Regions from separate parts of the Micrococcoides hystricis genome, predicted to be linked through region 2. Evidence: predicted binding sites of a transcription regulator. Region 2 holds the regulator's gene; each other region holds the start of a gene.
The links. The regulator HrcA, encoded in region 2, represses chaperone genes, less so after heat shock. The targets are predictions, from matches to a motif close to TTNGCACTCGNNNNNNNCGAGTGCNAA.
Positions count from the first base shown of each region.

Region 1: the regulator HrcA is predicted to act here: its motif matches at 1,328-1,354, upstream of groL (chaperonin GroEL).
Region 3: the regulator HrcA is predicted to act here: its motif matches at 1,717-1,743, upstream of groES (co-chaperone GroES).

Region 1 is NZ_JBHLUB010000026.1:6,200-10,353, forward strand. Features, by position in the region: gene ACFFFR_RS05410 (uracil-DNA glycosylase) at 1-74, opposite strand, end outside; gene ACFFFR_RS05415 (DUF3263 domain-containing protein) at 223-471, shown strand; gene ACFFFR_RS05420 (LytR C-terminal domain-containing protein) at 561-1,268, shown strand; gene groL (chaperonin GroEL) at 1,556-3,193, shown strand; gene ACFFFR_RS05430 (DUF4031 domain-containing protein) at 3,307-4,154, opposite strand, start outside.
Region 2 is NZ_JBHLUB010000001.1:311,355-315,508, reverse strand. Features, by position in the region: gene ACFFFR_RS01450 (asparaginase) at 1-519, shown strand, start outside; gene ACFFFR_RS01445 (DUF4870 domain-containing protein) at 621-1,022, opposite strand; gene ACFFFR_RS01440 (DUF3097 family protein) at 1,144-2,019, opposite strand; gene hrcA (heat-inducible transcriptional repressor HrcA) at 2,157-3,206, shown strand; gene dnaJ (molecular chaperone DnaJ) at 3,231-4,154, shown strand, end outside.
Region 3 is NZ_JBHLUB010000027.1:28,906-33,059, reverse strand. Features, by position in the region: gene groL (chaperonin GroEL) at 1-1,232, opposite strand, end outside; gene groES (co-chaperone GroES) at 1,257-1,553, opposite strand; gene ACFFFR_RS05935 (siderophore ABC transporter substrate-binding protein) at 1,950-2,921, shown strand; gene ACFFFR_RS05930 (ABC transporter permease) at 3,006-4,055, shown strand; gene ACFFFR_RS05925 (iron chelate uptake ABC transporter family permease subunit) at 4,084-4,154, shown strand, end outside.

The sequences.
Region 1 (4,154 bases), on a different contig from region 2:
TCGCGCAACGGAGCCAGGGCGCGAGCCCACCCGTCTTCGAGGGGGTCCCGAAACAACGTGTTGAGTTCGTCCATAGTCTCTTCAGTGCTCACCAGTCCATCTTCTCAATTCAGCGGGGTTAAGTAAGGAAGATTCTTAGCGGTTTTCTGCGCTGCAGTAATTGCGGTAGCCTGAACGGTGCTTGTTTGGCAGATCTGAGATTGAAAGGCAGGTGGGAAAACTGTGAGTGAAGAACGACGGCAACCACCGCAGCTGAGCGAACTAGATCGGCAGATCTTAGATTTCATGCGTAGAGACTATAAATATAAGGGCGCCCGGGACCTGGCGATCCAGCAAGAGTTTCAACTCAGCGCCATTCAATTTTTCCAGCGTCTGAACCACTTGTTAGACACCGAGGCCGCGTTGGCGCATGACCCAATTTTGGTCAACCAGCTTCGCCGCAACCGGCAGAATCCCTTCACAGCTCGGTAACTTAGACTTTTCTGCCCGACGAATCTGCGCAAAACCAGATAGAGTTTTCTGCAGGGTAACACTCGCACCACCAAGGAAAAGGTCAGGCATTGTCGTCTCCCAAGGATGCTGAGCGCAATCAAGGTCAACAGGACCTTCCACACGATGAATTCGATGACATCCCCTACGACGCGCGTTATTACGGGACTCATCGGAAGGCGGTGCCCCAAGTCCGTCAGCGCAACAGCCTCAAATGGGTGATCTTCGCTGGGGTGCTCGCCCTCATCATCGGCGCTTTCTCCTTCCTGATCTTGCCAACCCTGACCGGTACCGATAACGACAACGGTAACCAGACCGAAACCGAGCAAACACAGACCGAACAAACTCAAACGGATCAAGAGACCGGGCCTACCGAGGAAACAGAGACTTCGGACGAACAGAGCCCAGAGCAGTCCCCGGAAGAGACCGAAACGGAACCTGAGACGTCACCGACGCAGTCTCCAACCCAAAGCCCAACGGAAGAAGAAACCGAATCCACTCCAGCGGCCAATGTGAACTACGGCCTGAACGTCGAGGTCTACAACACCGCGGCTGCCCCGGGCGCTGCGGCCCAGGCCGGCCAGACGCTACGCAATGAGGGCTTCACGGTGCCCGTGACAGCCAACTGGCAAGGTTTCGCGGTAGCAACTAGCACCGTTTACTACGCCTCCGAGGACCAGCGAGACACCGCTCAAGCGGTCGCGGACTCGCTCGGAATCGGCAACGTCGAACAGCGGCAAGTCCCCGCAATTGTCGTGGTCCTCGCGTCCAACCAGTGACTCCCAAGTGCCCCTGCTTTACGCGCTGGGCGATCGGTCCTCTACCCACAAAAGTAGAGCTTGCACTCGCGTGTCCAGAGTGCTAATTTTTGACTTAGCACTCCGAAGTGGTGACTGCTAACGGCTTTGAAAGTTGTGGGCCGGTCAGACGCAGACATAGCAGCCACTAGCCTTCGAGAGGGAAACGACCTTTTCGTGGTGAAGACCCACACGTGGGGCTGTCCGTCGCGGGCACTGCAAAAGGTCCAAGCAGAACTGGAAGAAGTCCAGAAAGGACCCACACCTTCATGGCTAAGACCATTGCATTTGACGAAGAGGCCCGTCGCGGCCTCGAGCGCGGCCTGAACACCCTGGCCGACGCCGTCCGAGTCACCCTTGGCCCACGCGGGCGCAACGTCGTGTTGGAAAAGAAGTGGGGCGCACCCACCATCACCAACGACGGTGTCTCCATCGCCAAGGAAATCGAACTGGAAGACCCGTACGAGAAGATCGGCGCTGAGCTGGTCAAGGAAGTCGCCAAGAAGACTGACGATGTCGCAGGCGACGGCACCACCACCGCCACCGTACTGGCACAGGCGCTGGTCCGCGAAGGCCTGCGCAACGTCGCAGCCGGCGCAGACCCACTGTCCCTGAAGCGCGGCATCGACAAGGCTGTAGCCGCTGTCACCGAAGAACTCTTCGCCGCTGCCCGCGACGTTGAGACCAAAGAACAGATCGCCGCTACCGCGTCCATCTCCGCTGGCGACAACCAGATCGGTGAACTGATCGCCGAAGCCCTCGACAAGGTGGGCAAGGAAGGCGTCATTACCGTCGAGGAGTCGAACACCTTTGGCCTGGATCTGGAACTGACCGAAGGCATGCGCTTCGACAAGGGCTACATCTCCGGCTACTTCGTCACCGACGCAGAGCGCCAGGAAACCGTCCTCGAAGACCCATACATCCTGATCGCCAACTCCAAGATCTCCTCCGTCAAGGACATGGTCGCCGTGCTGGAGAAGGTCATGCAGTCCGGCAAGCCGCTGCTGATCATCGCCGAAGACATCGAAGGCGAAGCACTGGCCACCCTCGTGGTGAACAAGATCCGCGGCACCTTCAAGTCCGTTGCCGTAAAGGCCCCGGGCTTCGGTGACCGCCGCAAGGCCATGCTGGCCGACATCGCCATCCTCACCGGCGGACAGGTCATCTCCGAAGAGGTCGGCCTGAAGCTGGAGAACGCGACCCTCGACATGCTGGGCACCGCCCGCAAGGTCGTCGTCACCAAGGACGAAACCACCATTGTTGAAGGTGCAGGCGACGCTGAAGAGATCGCCGGCCGCGTGGCTCAGATCCGCGCTGAAATCGAGCACACCGACTCCGACTACGACCGCGAGAAGCTGCAGGAACGCCTGGCCAAGCTCGCCGGTGGTGTCGCCGTGCTCAAGGCCGGTGCCGCAACCGAAGTCGAACTGAAGGAACGCAAGCACCGCATTGAGGACGCTGTCCGCAACGCGAAGGCTGCCGTTGAAGAAGGCATCGTCGCCGGCGGTGGCGTTGCCCTGCTCCAGGCTGGCAAGAAGGCCCTAGAGAACCTGAACCTCGACGGTGACGAAGCCACCGGCGCCAACATCGTCAAGGTCGCTATCGAGGCCCCACTGAAGCAGATCGCCGAAAACGCCGGCATGGAGCCAGGCGTTGTCGCCGACAAGGTCAAGGACCTGCCAGATGGTCAGGGCCTGAACGCTGCAACCGGTGAATACGAAGACCTGCTGGAAGCCGGCGTGAACGACCCAGTGAAGGTGACCCGCTCTGCTCTGCAGAACGCCGCCTCCATCGCTGGCCTGTTCTTGACCACCGAAGCAGTCATCGCCGACAAGCCAGAACCAGCTGGCGCACCAGCCATGGGCGCCGATGAGATGGCAGGCATGGGCGGTATGGGCGGCTTCTAAGCCACACCAGCCGCTCACCGGCTAGCTCCGTGAGCTCAACCTAAACGGCCACCAGCCGCACCCCTTGTTCGCAAGGGACGGCTGGTGGCCGTCGGTCTTTAACCTTGAAGCTTTTAGCGTTGCAGCTCTTCGGCCAAATTACGTTTGGCTTGGGTTTCCCAACGGTCCCGCCCGGTGCGCGTGTTGTACAGCGGATCTTGCTCCAGTAGTGTGCGCAGCACCGCAGCTCGACCACGAGTGAAGATCTCTGCATCCAAGTGACCGTACTCGCTCATGATGCCCAGCCGGTAGCGTTCATACAGGGCCGGTGCTCGACCTAGGACCTCCAAGTCAGCATCGCTGAACAGCGCGCCAGCCTCATCATCATTTTCCGGCCGATGGTGGGTGGTCAACCGAACCAAGCGCGCCGTTTCTTCCACCTCAGAATCAGTGAGACCAAACTCTGACAAGGTCCTCTCCGCCAACTGCGCGGAGGCCTCCTCCGCTTCACCGGCGGCCCCGTCAACGAGATAGACCGCATCGTGGAACCACGCAGCCAACCGGAGCGCTCGCGGGTAGGCCCCGCTACTCTCGCCGTGCCGCTCCAAAAAGTCAATGGTGTTTAGAACGGCCAACAGATGGGTCTGATCATGGTAGCTGCGGTGGGGTTCGGCCCAACGATACAACAAGTCATCGCGGATCACCGACGCTGACGACAGCGCTTCAACGGGAAATAAGCGACCAAACCGGGACTTCAGCACACGCTGCACCTTGCTGGGACGGTGGGCCGCACGAATTCGCAAACCAGAGTCGGTAAGTCTACGGACTAGCTCTCCGGCAGTCACTTCCCGAGCGCCTAAGGCAACCACAGTCGGGTACCGGTGGGCGGGAACATCGTAGTGGTCCCCATCGAAAGCGCGACGGGACAGTCCGACAGCCTCGGCGAAGGCGTGCAACTCGTCCACACTCTCATCGGAAATGA
Region 2 (4,154 bases):
AGTAACCACCGCTTGGACGCTCTGACCAGTCCGGTGGCTGGGCCTGTCGGGGGCGTCACGGTGGACGGGTCTGTACGAATCTCGCGTGTACCGGTCCAGCTACACACCAGCACCAGTGCCTTCGCCCGCTGTTGGGAGCAAACGTGCCGGGACCATCAGACCGACGCATCTTTGCCCCGGGTAGACATCGTGTACGGATACGGTCAGGCCGATGGGGTAGCGGTTCGGGCGTTTGTGGAGGCGGGTGCGACCGGTTTGATTGCCATCGGGTTCCCACCGGGTACTAATACCCCGGGCATTGATGAGGCGCTTGATGAAGCCGTCGCATCCGGGGTGGTAGTCGTACAGGCTACCCGGGCTTTTGATGACCCACGCGTGTTGAGCCGGACCTCGTTGCTGGACCGAAAGCTGGTGCCGAACAGTGATTTGTCACCCCAGCACGCACGGATTTTGCTGCAGTTGTGCCTCGCCCACGGGTTTGGTCCGGCAGCGATCGAACAAGCTTTCGCCACCTACTAAAGGCGAGGCTGACGGCGCAGCTGATAAAACGGCGGAAACAAAAGAACCGCCAGGAACCTCTGCGTGTTCCTGACGGTTCTTTTAAAGCTTCGTCGTTGGGTCTAGAGCAGACGCAGGTTGAAGCGGTACCGGTACGGGCGGCCCTTATTGCATTCGATGCCGGCAATGACCCCGGAGATGGTCATGAAGATCCAGACGATGACGGCGCCGAGGCCGAAGATCCAGCCGAACAAGGGCAGCAATGCCAAGATGTTGGCCAGGATGAAGATCACTGTGAGCGGCAGCGTGAAGTTGAGTGCTTCTTTGGATTCTTGCGCGGTGAACGGGCCGCGGTCACGGAAGATGAGGTAGATGACCAGTGACGGCAACGCGCCCAGAATCGCACCGAAGTGGGCGATGGTAGCCCACTGGCGGTCTTCAGCCGGGGTCAACGGCGGAACAGCCGGGGCAGGATCCTGTGGGACCTGTTGCTGTCCAGTGTTTCCCTGATTGGCGGTTGTCATTAACACTCTTTCTCAGAAACGGTGAGGCCGTCAGTGGCGTCATCGGGTGCAAATTTTGCTTCCATTCTAATCCATCAATCTGCAACTACCTGCGCGTAGACTCGCCTGTTACGCGGCTTTTCTAGGCGTATCTGTCTTCATCGTCTTGGGTGAGAAAGTCGATGAGTTCCTCTACACGGCCCAGAAATGAGGGTTCCAGGTCGGCATAGTTGCGCACTCGGGCAAGAATGAGCTTCCAACCGTGAGCAATGTCTCGTTGGTTGCCATGTGGCAGCCCGAAGGCCTGCAACACGCCGCGTTTCCATTCCACGCTGCGGTCAATGCTGGGCCAGGCCGCAATCCCGAGTGCCTTGGGTTTCACTGATTGCCACACGTCTACGTAGGGGTGTCCGAGAACCAGAACTGTGTCAGCCCACTGCCGGTTGGCGCGCACCTGCTCTACGATTCGCGTCTCCTTAGAGCCGGGAACGAGGTGATCGACGAGGACCGCTAGTCGAGCCTGACGGTGCGGACCGAACGCTTGAATCATGGCGGGCAAATCGTCGATTCCGCCGATCGGTTCCACCGCGATACCGAGTTCGCGCAGATCTTCGCCCCAGATTTTCTCGACCAGTTCCGCATCGTGCGTTCCTTCGACCCAGAATTTCGCCGCCCGCGCAACCGTGGCCTGCTGGCTGCTGCGCGCACGCGAGCCGGATGCTGTGCGGTTTGACGTGCTCGGCCGCGGTGCCTTGGGTGTGGCCGATGGGGTCAGTTCGACTGGTTCGCCTTCGAGTAAGAAACCGAAGCCCAACGGGAAGGATCGTGTCTTGCCGTGCCGGTCTTCTAGGACCACCACGTGCATGCCGCCAGCTTTTTCGACACGAAGGATGGCACCGACCCACCCGGATTCGGTTTCTTCGATCACCAGTCCCGATTCGGCTGGCTGCTGACGGATCTGCCGACCTTGGCCGGCGCGCAAATCTCCGAGGTCGCTCGGTCCCCACTGCGTGTTCATGACCACTACTGTACGCGTGCGCGCCGACAAAACCGGGTAAAGGTATTACACTGAATAGAGCAGTTTTAGCACTAGCCACTAGGGAGTGCTAACACCTAGATGGTTCCATGCGTGAGGTAACAAAGGGAGGTTTCACCATGTCTGACCCGGATCGACCTGCAGCACGGGGAGCCGAACCCCGAAAACTTCAAGTCTTGCGCGCCATCGTGGAAGACTACGTGCACTCACGAGAGCCTGTCGGATCCAAGGCCTTAGTGGAGCGGCACAACCTCGGTGTCTCTTCGGCCACGGTCCGCAATGACATGGCGTCGCTGGAGGAAGAGGGCCTGATTGTTGCCCCGCACACCAGCGCCGGCCGCATCCCCACCGACAAGGGTTACCGGCTCTTCGTTGACCAGATCGCGGAGTTGAAGCCGCTTTCGGCAGCAGAACGCAATGCGATTCACACCCTGTTGGAGTCCTCCGGGGACTTAGACGAGATGCTCAGTCGGACCGTGCGGTTGCTGTCTCAACTGACCAATCAGGTCGCGGTGCTGCAGATCCCGAGCACCGACGCGGCGACCTTGCGTCACCTCGAATTTGTCGCTCTCGCCGCCACCAAGCACCTGGTCGTGGTGATTGATTCGGCGGGCAAAGTAGAGCAGCGGGTCATCACCACCGCTGACGCCGTCAGCGACGAAGACTTACAAGTCATCAAGGCGATCTTGCTGGATCACTTGGCCGGACAGCCCATGGCTCTGCTACCGTCGGCGGAGATCCCTTTTGAGCTGCTGTTGCCGGCGCACCAACTGAACACGGCTAGCATCCTTTTGGAAACGGTCGCTGCAGTGGCCGACGCCCGCGCAACCGAGCGCATTGTGATGGCTGGGACAGCCAATCTAGCCCGCTCGAACTCGGACTTCCCGTACAGCATCGGCCCCATCTTGCAGGCCCTTGAGGAACAAGTTGTGCTGTTGCGGTTGTTATCAGAGATGGAACAGGATGCCTCCGGCCTGTCCGTGAAGATCGGACGGGAAAACCCGTACGGTTCGTTGGCGGAAACGTCACTGGTGGTGGCCAACTACGGCACCGCCGACACGCACGCGAAATTGGGCGTGATGGGACCGACCCGGATGGATTATCCCGGCACGATGGCGGCCGTACGCGCCATCGCGAAATACTTGTCCAAAATTTTGGCTCAACGATAGAACGTTGGAAGGAACCCAAACTCAGTGAGTACTCACTACCAGACCCTCGGTGTGTCTGCCGACGCCTCTGCTGAAGAGATCAAGAAGGCTTACCGCAAGAAGGCGCGCAAGCTGCACCCGGACGTGAACCCTGGTCCGGAAGCTGCCGAGGAGTTCAAGAAGGTCACCCACGCCTACGAGGTGCTCTCCGATACCGAGCGTCGCCGGAACTATGATGCGACCGGTGACGAGAACGGCCGCCCGCAGGCTGGTTTTGGTGGCGCCGGCGGGTTCGGGTTCTCCGACCTGTTCGAAACGTTCTTCAATGCCGCCGGCGGCGGACACCAAGGACCGATGTCCCGGACCCAGCCCGGCCAGGACGGCATGATTCGGGTGCGGATCGACCTGCAGGATGCGGTCTTCGGTGGGGAAGTGAGCACCGAAGTCGAAACCGCGGTCACGTGCCCGACCTGTGGTGGCAAGGGCTGCGCCGAAGGCACCCATCCGGTCACCTGCCATATCTGCCACGGCCAGGGTATGACCCAGCGTCAAGTCCAATCCTTCCTCGGCCCGGTGGTTTCCACCGAGCGCTGCTACCAGTGCCAAGGTTTCGGCACCATCATCGAACACCCCTGCCACGAATGCTCCGGCCAGGGCCGCATCCGCGACCGCCGCAAACTCACCATCAAGATTCCTGCCGGCGTGGCCACCGGCAACCGGATCCACTTGCCCGGCGAGGGCGAGGTCGGTCCAGGTGGCGGGCCGCAGGGCGACCTGTACGTGGAAATCTCCGTGCGCAGCCACCCGGTCTTCACCCGCGACGGGGACGACCTGCTCGCACACGTGACCGTGCCGATGACTGCCGCCGCGCTGGGTGCGTCCATCCCGTTTGAGACCTTCGACGGGGAACGCACCCTTGATGTGGAACCGGGTACCCAACCGGGGACCGTGCTGACCCTGCCGGAGTTG
Region 3 (4,154 bases), on a different contig from region 2:
CCGGCAACGATGCCTTCTTCCAGTGCGGCACGGGTTGCGGAGACGGCATCTTCGATGCGCATCTTCGCTTCCTTCAGCTCGACCTCGGTGGCAGCGCCAACCTTGATCACGCCGATGCCGCCGGCCAGCTTGGCTAGGCGTTCCTGCAGCTTCTCACGGTCCCAATCGGACTCGGTTTCAGCGATCTGGCTCTTGATCTGGGCGACGCGGCCTGCCACGTCTTCGGCGGAGCCGGCACCATCAACGATCGTGGTGTGGTCCTTGGTGACGGTCACGCGGCGAGCGCTACCGAGCACATCCAGACCAACCTGATCCAGCTTCATGCCCATCTCTTCGGACACCACGGTGGCGCCGGTCAGGATGGCCATGTCTTCCAGCATCGCCTTGCGGCGGTCGCCGAAGCCCGGGGCCTTGACAGCGGCCACGTTCAAGGTGCCGCGCAGGCGGTTGACCACCAGGGTGGAGAGGGCTTCGCCGTCTACGTCTTCGGCCACAATGAACAGTGGCTTGGAGGCCTGCAAAACCTTTTCCAGCAGTGGCAGGAATTCCTGCACCGTGGAGATCTTGCCACCGTAGATCAGCACCAGCGCATCTTCCAGAACGGCTTCTTGACGTTCCGCGTCGGTGACGAAGTATGGGGAGAGGTAACCCTTGTCGAACTGCATCCCTTCGGTGATGTCCAGCTCGGTGGTCGTGGTGGAGGATTCCTCGATGGTGATGACACCCTCGGTGCCGACCTTGTCGAAGGCCTCGGCCAGCAGTTCGCCAACCTCATCGGACTGTGCGGACAGGGCAGCCACGTGGGCTACTTCGCCGCCCTCGACTGGACGTGCGTTCTGAGCCAACCGGTCAGCCACAACAGCCACGGCGGCCTCGATGCCGCGTTTGATTTCACCTGGAGCGGCACCTGCGGCCACGTTGCGCAGACCTTCGCTGACGAGGGCCTGTGCGAGCACGGTGGCGGTGGTGGTGCCGTCACCGGCAACATCGTTGGTCTTGGTGGCGACTTCCTTGGCCAGCTGAGCGCCGAGGTTCTCGTAGGAGTCCTCCAGCTCAACTTCACGGGCGATGGTCACACCATCGTTGGTGATGGTTGGCGCGCCCCACTGCTTGTCAATGACGACGTTGCGCCCGCGTGGGCCAAGCGTCACCTTGACGAGGTCGGCAAGCTTATCGATGCCGCCCTGCAGCGCTTTACGCGCCGCTTCATTAAATTCAAGCTGTTTAGCCATGAAGAGGGTCTACTTCCTTAAAGCTTATTTTTCGACGATGGCCAGCACGTCGCGGGTGGACAGAACGAGGTAGTCGTTCCCGCGGACGGAGACCTCGGTGCCGCCGTACTTGGAGTAGATGACGACGTCGCCTTCTTTAACATCCATTGGCACACGGTTACCGGACTCATCGAAACGGCCTGGACCGACAGCGACGACGACGCCTTCCTGTGGCTTTTCCTTGGCGGTGTCTGGGATGACCAGACCGGAAGCGGTGGTCTGCTCGGCTTCCTGTGGCTGGACGACGATACGATCCTCGAGCGGTTTGATTGAGATCGACACTTCGGATCTCTCCTTCTTTGTAAAGAGTACGACTGGGATTAATCAGTTGTGTGTATCACGCACGTCAAGGATGGCCAACACTGTCGCGGTAAGAGCGGCCGTGCCCTTCATGCTCATTAGCACCCGGCGCCCCGGAGTGCTAAGAGAAACTCTAAGTTGCCTCTTGGCACTCAGTCAAGACGAGTGCTAAGCAGGCAGCGAAACCGCCAAATAATTACCTCACGCAATTCTTTCCTAATTCGAATTTCATCTTGCACTAAGGTCAGCCTAAGTAGTAGCGTGGGCACCAGCTTCAATTAGGGAACAAGACCGTTCACTAATTAGGCAAGTCCGGCCAGACTGACTGCGTTACCGAAGTCACACCGAGTACTAGAACCTATTCAAGGGAGTTCTGTAATGGAACCACGCGTTGCACCCGCACGCACACGAGGGATTGCCGCAGCGGCAACCGCACTCGCACTACTTCTGGGCATGACCGCCTGCTCCACCGGAGCCGATGCCGCCAAGACGGACAAGGACCCTCAGGGCGAGACTGTCACCGTCGAACAGGCCCAGGGCGAACCCGTAGAAGTACCGGTCAACCCGGAAAAAGTTTTTACCTTTGACCTTGGCGTTCTGGATAGCTTGGATGCCCTCGATGTTGAGGTAGCCGGCGTCCCCGAAGCCGTATACCCCGAAGAAGTTAAAGAGGCCGCCGAGGCTGCCAGCGTGAAAATCGGCTCCATGAAGGAACCTGATTTCGAAAAAATTAATGCCGAACAACCAGACCTGATCATCATCTCCGGTCGCGCCGCTGACTCCTACGATGAGCTGAGCAAAATCGCGCCAACCGTGAATCTGGCGCTGGATAACAAGGATCTTTACGGTTCCTTCAAGAAGCAGACCGAAACCCTCGGAAAGATCTTCGATAAGGAAGCCGAAGTCGCCGATGAGCTTAAGGAAATCGACGAGAAGATCGCCGACGGTAAAGAAGAACTCAAAGATGCCGGCAGCGCCCTGGTGGTTATGACCAGTGCAGGCGAACTCACCGCCTACGGCACCGGCTCCCGCTTTGACTTCCCCTTCTCCCTCCTCGGACTCAAGGAAGCTGCACCGGTCAAGGCTGAAGGCCCGCACGGTCAGTCCATCTCCTTCGAATTCTTGGCCGAACACAACCCAGACACCCTGCTGGTGGTTGACCGGGATAGCGCCACCGGCGAATCCGGGGCCAACGCCAAGGCCACTTTGGACAACGATCTGGTAAAGAACACCAACGCCGCTAAGAACGACAAGATCGTCTACTTGGATTCGGGCCAGTGGTACCTGGTGGGCCTCGGCTTGGACTCCCTGCCGGAGATGATTGACCAAGTCGTCGAAGGCGCCAAGTAAAACCCAGTTGTCCCCAACCATGGGCACGTGCCGGTGTCCGGGGTGATACAGATTCAAACCGACCTACAGCGAAAAGAAAGTTTCATGGCTCTCACAGCGACGTTAGAGAACACGGGCACCACCCTGGTGACCGCTCCGGCCCGCCCACTGAACTGGCGGGACCGACTCACCGGGTCCACCGGGCTGAGCTTCGCGATTGCCGCGCTGGCCGTAATGGCCGTGGTGAGCATGTTTGTGGGCGTCACCGACGTCGCTCTTTCTGATGTTCTGCGCGGGGACTCCGCCGCGTGGGAACTGCTGCAGGTCTCCCGTATCCCCCGGACCGCGGCCGTGATGCTGGCCGGGGCCGCCATGGCGGTTGCCGGTCTGATCATGCAGCTAATGGTGCGCAACAAGTTCGTGGAGCCCTCCACGGTCGGCACCATTGAATCCGCCACCCTGGGTGTCCTCGTGGTCACCTTGGCCTTCCCCGCGGCCGCGTTGATGGCCAAGATGGGGGTTGCCGCTCTCTTCGCGCTCGGCGGCACGGTTTTGTTCATTGCCATCACCCGGACCATCCCGGTCCGCTCCACATTCCTGATTCCGCTGGTCGGGCTCATGCTCGGCGGGGTCATCAGCGCCCTGACCACTTTTGTGGCCTACCGGGTTGACCTACTGCAGACCCTGAACACGTGGATGATTGGCGATTTCTCCGGCGTGCTAGCCGGCCGTTACGAGCTGCTCTGGGTGGTGGCCCTGCTGGTGGCCGTCGCGTTTGTGGCCGCCGACCGTTTCACCGTCGCCGGTATGGGCGCGGATTTCACCACCAACCTCGGCCTGAGCTACCGCAAAACCATGGTGCTGGGCATGTCCCTGGTGGCCATGATCGCCGCCGTCGTCGTAGTGACCGTCGGCGCGCTGCCCTTCCTCGGCCTCATCGTCCCGAACCTCGTCTCCCTGCTCGTGGGCGACAACGCACGCAAGGCCGTGCCGTGGACCGCCGTCATCGGTGTGGGCCTGATCTTGGTCTGCGACATCATCGGCCGAACCATCATCTACCCCTACGAGGTGCCGGTCGGCATTGTCGTCTCGGTGCTCGGTGCAGCCGTGTTCCTCGGCATGCTGATCCGCCTGTTCCGCAAGAACCGCGCCTAAACCGTCACCGTCGGTACGGACCACACTCGTGTCACCACTTCTTTCCACCCCGGCCCGCCGGGTGCACCGCTTTGAAGGACTGCTCACCCCACGCACCTG